2 regions of the Halomonas huangheensis genome follow, and region 2 is predicted to be linked to the other one. Evidence: predicted binding sites of a transcription regulator. Region 2 holds the regulator's gene; the other holds the start of a gene.
What was found. The regulator sigma-54, encoded in region 2, starts transcription at its own class of promoters, with help from an activator protein. The targets are predictions, from matches to a motif close to TGGCACNNNNNTTGCTNT.

Region 1 (3,415 bases), 1.6 Mb from region 2:
TGTGTCACAGATATGTTTAATATCAATATTTTATAATGGTAATGTTCGCTGGTCATTACCTGAAACGATATATCCAGCACTTCACTGGTGCGTTGCCGCATCGAAATGCACTGCGCTGTAGCAGGCTTCCACGGTGGGGGAGTCTATCTGGCGGTCGCGCATTTCCAGTAGCGGTTGCAGCTGTTGGGCGAGGACGATGAAGTCGGTTAGCCTGGGGCGTAATTCGTCGCCGATCCGCAGGTCGGCGGTAGGGTTGTTGAGCGGTTGTTGGTCGAGATGGCTCATGCTGCGGTCCAGGTAAGGAGGCAGTGCCAACCAGCCCCGTGTTCGTGGCATGGCATCCGCAGCACTATGCAGCCAGTCGGCGGCGGCTTGCAGTGCACGGACCAGTGCCGCGAGCGTACTGGGATAGCGCCGCGCCCAGGAGGCTGTAACGCCCAACACCTTCTCTGGGTGACCGGGCATCAGGTCTGCACCGCGAGCCACAATACGACCAACATCACGATGCTGGGCAAGACTGCCCCAGGGCTCGCCGACACAGAAGCCATCGATCTGACCTTCACGTAGGGCATCGACCATGCGCGGAGGTGGCAGGGCGACCAGCTCGACACTGTCCTGTGGATCGATGTCACCGAGACTCAGCCAGCGGCGCAGTAACAGATGCTGGCAACTCCACGGGTAGACCATGGCCAGACGCGGAGGACTGATGGCACCGCTCAGTCGACGTTGATCGAGCAACTGGCGCAGTTTGCGGGCATTATCGGCGGGGGAAGTCTGGCTCGGTGACAGCATGCCCTCGGCGTAGCGCTCAGAGAGTACGACGGTGTTGCCGTGCCGACTGAGCACAATCGGCGCCAGGGTCTCGCAGGGTGCACGGGACAATCCCAGGCTCATTGCCAGCGGCATGGGAGCCAGCATATGAGCGCCATCAAGCATGCCCGCCGCGACCTTGTCGCGCAGTGTCGACCAGGCATTCTCGCGGGACAGAGTGACCTCGATGCCTTCACTCTCGAAGAAGCCTCCCTCACGAGCGATCACCAATAGTGCGGCATCCAGCAACGGGATAAAGCCCAGCGTCAACGCAGACAGTTCCGGTTTGGCAGCTGTCGATGTGGCAGATGTCGGTGTGGAAGGTGTCGATGTGGCAGATGTTGCAATGGAGTTCGTCTGGCTGGCGTCGCTCATTTTCCCTTCTCCAGCTGTTCCAGGATATCGATGACGTTGGTGGCGACTTCGCCGATGCGCTGACCGCGATCCATGGCCAGCTTGCGCAGCATGCGATAGGCCTGTTCCTCATCGCAGCTCTGGTGCTTCATCAGTAGTCCCTTGGCACGCTCGATGCGTTTGCGTTCGGCCAACTGGTTGCGTGCGCGGTCGAGTTCGAGCCGCATGGACTGGAAGGACTTGAAGCGGGCGATAGCCACGTCCATGACGGACTTGACCCGGCTGGGTACCAGACCATCGACCACATAGGCGCTGACCCCCACATCGAGAGCGGCTTGTAGAGCGTCGGGATCGTGCTGGTCGGCGAAGAACACTACCGGGCGAGGATTCTCGCGATGCAGAAGCGACATGCTGTCGAGCGTGTCGCGATCGGGAGATTCCATATCAATGATCACCACATCGGGCTGATGACGGGCCACCATGTCGTTGAGACTCGATGGACTGGCCAGGCGGCAGACCACCTCATGGCCTTCACCGGCCAGTGCCTCCTCGACCATGGCGGCACGCACGATCTCATCATCGACCAGCAGTACTTTCAGGGGCTGTGGCATGGGATTGAATCGCCTCTGTTCGGGCATATTGTTCGGACACATGACTGCTGCACTGCAAGATACGTTCCAGGTGGCTCATGCCCCGAGTACGATGGCGTGATCTTCGCGAGGTAGCAGGGTTGTTGAGTGGGGGGGGCGAGTTCTGCTTGAGGAGTAAAGCGCCCTGTTGTGGTGCGATAGAGGGTTGCGACGACAGCTGGTGGTGCAGTGCAGCGCAAGGAGTCGAGACGAATCAAGCTGCAGCACACCATGACACGGTGTTATCACGTTTCTGGCACACGCCTTGCTTACAGGTTAAACAGTGACAGAGCTTGTGAAGTATCAAGCTTGTGAAGCATCAAGCTTGTGAAGCATCGAGCTCGTGAACGTTCAACATTGAGGGCATGTGGAGCCAGCGTCGGCTTCCTGCCCCGGCAACGACGCCCATTTTCGTCAGGACACCCATCGGTGCCTGGATGGAAATGGGCGTTTTGCGTTTGGTTTCCGCTGGTAGCGATGGAGGGAGATAGCGATGACACAGCACCGGCAGCAACCCGACAGTGACCTCCTGGCACGGACCACTTGCCCGTATTGTGGCGTTGGCTGCGGCGTCAAGGCGCAACTGGTGGAAGGGCGCATGGTGGATGTCGAGGGCGACGATCAGCATCCCGCCAACTTTGGCCGATTGTGCGTCAAGGGCTCGGCATTGGCCGAGACTCTCGGTGATCGGGGCCGGTTGCTGCAACCTCTGGTGGATGGTCGAGCCGTGGACTGGCAGGTCGCACTGTCGGAAACCGCGTCGAGGATTCAGGCGATACGCGATGAGAAGGGCAATGCCGCCATTGCCGGCTATCTCTCGGGGCAGTTACTGACCGAGGACTATTACGTTGCCAACAAGCTGTTCAAGGGCTTTCTTGGCACGCCGCATCTGGATACCAATTCCCGACTGTGTATGGCCTCGGCGGTGGCGGCCTACAAGCGCTCATTCGGGGCCGATGCCGTGCCTTGCAATTATGAGGACCTGGAAGAGGCCGAATTGGTGGTGCTGGTCGGTTCCAATCTGGCCTGGAACCATCCGGTGTTGTTCCAGCGGCTGCGTGTTGCCAAGGCGCGCAATCCTCTAATGCGGGTGGTGGTGATTGACCCTCGTGTCACCGATAGCTGTGAGCTGGCCGATCTGTATCTCGGCATTCGTCCTGGCTCGGATGCTCGTCTGTTCAATGGATTGTTGGCCTGGATGGCAGACAAGGGGCGACTGGATTCCCTCTATCTGCAGCGACACACCAACGGCTTCGAGGAAGCGCTGGCCGCGGCTCGGGAGGGAGAGTCGAGTATCGAGGCGGTGGCGGCCGACTGCGATGTCGATACCGAGCGTCTTGAAACCTTCTATTACTGGTTCGCCAGCCAGTTGCATGTGGTCACGCTGTATTCTCAGGGCGTCAATCAATCGACCAGTGGCACCGACAAGTGCCACACGATCATCAACTGCCACCTGGCCGGCGGCAAGATCGGCCTGCCGGGGGCCGGCCCGTTCTCGATTACCGGGCAGCCCAACGCCATGGGTGGACGGGAAGTGGGCGGGTTGGCCAATCAGTTGGCCGCACACATGGATTACGATAGCCCCGGTGCCCTCGAGCGCGTAACGCGTTTCTGGAGCACGC
Region 2 (3,415 bases):
TCTATCATGTCGCCGAGCGCCGTATCGAACTGATTGATCAGGCTGAACTGCACAAGGCCAACGACACCTTTGATGGTGCCTACCTCGAGTACTTTCTGGATCGCCGTGTGGTTCAGGCACGTTCGAGTGCTGACGGTGTCGATGGCACCCAGCGCATTCGCATGACCCTCGAGCCGGAGAATCAGAGCAACCAATGAAGACTCTTCACGCCCGCAATCTGGCCAAGAGCTACAAGCGTCGTCGCGTCGTCCACGACATCAGCCTATCGATTTCCCAGGGATCGATTGTTGGTCTTCTCGGCCCCAATGGGGCCGGCAAGACGACATCCTTCTACATGATTGTCGGACTTGTGCGCGCCGATGCTGGCGAGATTGCCATCGACGATCATGACCTCAGCCGCTCGGCGATGCATGAGCGCGCCCTGGCGGGCATCGGCTACCTACCCCAGGAAGCCTCGATCTTCCGCAAGCTGTCGGTAGCCGACAACATCATGGCGATTCTTGAGACACGCAAGGATCTGGACCGTAAAGGCCGTGAAAAGAACCTTGAGGGCCTGCTCGAGGACTTCCACATCACACACATTCGCGACAACCCCGGCATGAGTCTGTCTGGTGGTGAGCGACGCCGCGTCGAAATTGCCCGCGCCCTCGCCACCGAACCGGCCTTCATCCTGCTCGATGAGCCCTTTGCTGGGGTCGATCCGATCTCGGTCGGCGATATCAAGTCAATCATCCGCCAGCTCAAGGAACGCAATATCGGGGTGTTGATCACCGACCACAACGTCCGTGAAACCCTCGATATCTGTGATCACGCCTATATTGTCGGTGATGGCCAGATCATTGCTGAAGGCAATGCCGACGACATTCTCGCCAACAAACGGGTCCGCGAAGTGTATCTGGGCGAGAATTTCAGGCTATAAGCACCGAGCCTGTGAGCGTCGAGTAACGAGCTATTCAACACCGCCGCATAGAGCACAGACAGAAGCCCTTCGGGATTCAAGATCGAGCGTAGTCGAAAGCTCACCACTTGCGAGGTTACTTACCGCTTATGGCTTACAGCTTATAGCTACCCTCCGCTCCTGGCTTTTAGCTTGGACCAGGCATCCCCACCAGCCTTGCTCAAAAAAGTCAACGCTTTATCGCCATGTTGGCAAGGGACTTGCATGGCATACTTCTGATGAGTAGGGTAAAGCCTTCTGTCATCAGCAACGGACCTCTCGCATGGCCCTGAAGGCGTCACTGCAACTGCGGTTGGGTACGCAGCTCACCATGACCCCGCAACTGCAGCAGGCAATCGCCCTGCTGCAGCTGTCTACGCTGGATCTTCGCCAGGAGATTCAACAGGCCCTTGAGGCCAACCCCATGCTGGAGCTGGAAGACGACTTCGGCGAGCAGACCGCCAGCGAAACACCGGAAGATGACTGGGCCGACGAGATACCGAGCGAACTTTCGATCGATAGCGACTGGTCGGATACCTACCAGGACTCCGGCAGTTCCTCTGCCGGCAGTGGCGAAGGCCCCGACTTCGAACGTCAGGCATCCTCACAGTCATTGCAGGGTCACTTGAGCTGGCAATTGGCAATGCTCGACATCGATGCTGACGACATGCGCATCGCCGAATCACTGATCGATGCAGTAAACATCGACGGCTATCTCAACCAACCGCTCGAAGAAATCCACCAGGGCCTTCAGCAACAAGGATTCGACAAGCTTTCGCTGAAAGAAGTTGAAGCCGTTCTCAAGCGGCTCCAGCTGTTTGAGCCAACAGGTGTCTTCGCTCGCGACTTGCGTGAGTGCCTGTTGCTGCAACTCGACACTCTGCCCCGAGAGACTCCACTACTGCCCCAGGCCGGACGTCTGGTACGTCAGTTTCTCGAAGCATTGGCCAGTGGCGAGCGGCGCCTGCTCAAGCGACGTCTGGGACTCGACGATGACGGGCTGGACAGTGTCATTGAACTGATCCGCAGCCTTGATCCTCGACCAGGCAGCAGCTTCGGCGACAGCAACGTCGACTATGTGGTACCCGACCTGATCGTGCGCCATGGCAGTGAAGGCTGGCAGGTTGAGCTCAATCCAGAAGCCATGCCGCGCCTGCGCATTCAGCCCGACTATGCAGCTCTGATTCGTCGTGCGGACCGCAGCCAGGACAACCAGTTCCTCAAGGATCATCTTCAGGAAGCACGCTGGTTGCTCAAGAGCCTCTCCAGCCGTAATGACACACTGCTCAAGGTGGGCCGTGAGATCATGCTGCGCCAACTGGACTTCCTTGAGCAGGGCGAAGCCGCCATGAAGCCTCTGATTCTCGCTGACATAGCGGAGAAGGTTGAGATGCATGAATCAACCATCTCTCGCGTAACCACCCAGAAGTTCGTACATACTCCGCGCGGCGTGTACGAACTCAAGTACTTCTTCTCCAGCCAGGTCGGCAACGACGGCGATGCCCATTCAAGCACTGCCATCCGAGCCAGAATCAAGAAGCTGGTTCAGGACGAACCTCCACGCAAGCCGCTCTCTGACAGCAAACTGGTGGAGCTGCTGGCCGAAGATGGTGTTCATGTCGCGCGACGGACCATTGCCAAGTACCGTGAGGCCATGCACATACCATCATCCAGTGAGCGTAAACGTCTGCGCTGATCATCGCCCACTGCCCCAGATCGAGCAGTTCTCTACCTATTCCCCATGACCACCAGAACCTCATCTGTCAAGGCTTGATAAGGACTTGTGCTCAGGGGGTTTGCAAGGCGGCAAAAAGGGTTACAATCGATCTACCATTGCTAGAGCAAGGAGCCTGTCATGCAAGTCAATATCACCGGCCATCACGTCGAACTGACCGACCCGCTGCGTGACTATGTACAAGAAAAGCTCGCTCGAGTGGAGCGTCACTATGACAACATCACCAATGTTCAGGTGACGTTATCTGTAGAAAAGGAGCGCCAACTTGCTGCCTGTACACTCCATGCTGCCGGTGCTGACCTGCATGCCGACGCCCAGGATGGCGACATGTACGCTGCCATAGATGCACTAGCCGACAAGCTTGACCGCCAATTGGTCAAGCACAAGGAAAAATCTCAAGCCCGTGCCCAGGGCGCTGGACTTCGCTGATTCCTCATGACATTGGATGCCATTCTCCCTCCCGAGCGCACGCTGTTCGATGTGCCGGGAGGTAGCAAGAAGAGGGTGCTGGAGTTCTTCAGCACCTTCATCGCCCAAAACACGCCTAGCCTGGATAGCCAGGAAGTATTCAGCCGCCTGATTGGCCGAGAACGCCTCGGCAGTACCGGGATCGGTAACGGAGTTGCCATTCCGCATGCGCGTAATCCGCATTGCAAGGCACCGATCTCCGGGTTTCTAAAGCTGGCGGACCCCATTGATTTCGATGCGATCGACGGAGAACCCGTTGATCTGATCTTCGTGTT

Region 1: a site for sigma-54 is predicted at 1,827-1,844, ahead of AR456_RS14040 (ANTAR domain-containing response regulator). Genes of this name have one in related genera too.

The regions. Positions count from the first base shown of each region.
Region 1 covers NZ_CP013106.1:3,208,734-3,212,148, reverse strand. Annotated here, with positions in the region: gene AR456_RS14045 (CmpA/NrtA family ABC transporter substrate-binding protein) at 82-1,185, opposite strand; gene AR456_RS14040 (ANTAR domain-containing response regulator) at 1,182-1,775, opposite strand; gene AR456_RS14035 (nitrate reductase) at 2,287-3,415, shown strand, end outside.
Region 2 covers NZ_CP013106.1:1,623,169-1,626,583, reverse strand. Annotated here, with positions in the region: gene lptA (lipopolysaccharide transport periplasmic protein LptA) at 1-197, shown strand, start outside; gene lptB (LPS export ABC transporter ATP-binding protein) at 194-919, shown strand; gene AR456_RS07295 (RNA polymerase factor sigma-54) at 1,221-2,633, shown strand; gene hpf (ribosome hibernation-promoting factor, HPF/YfiA family) at 2,793-3,101, shown strand; gene ptsN (PTS IIA-like nitrogen regulatory protein PtsN) at 3,108-3,415, shown strand, end outside.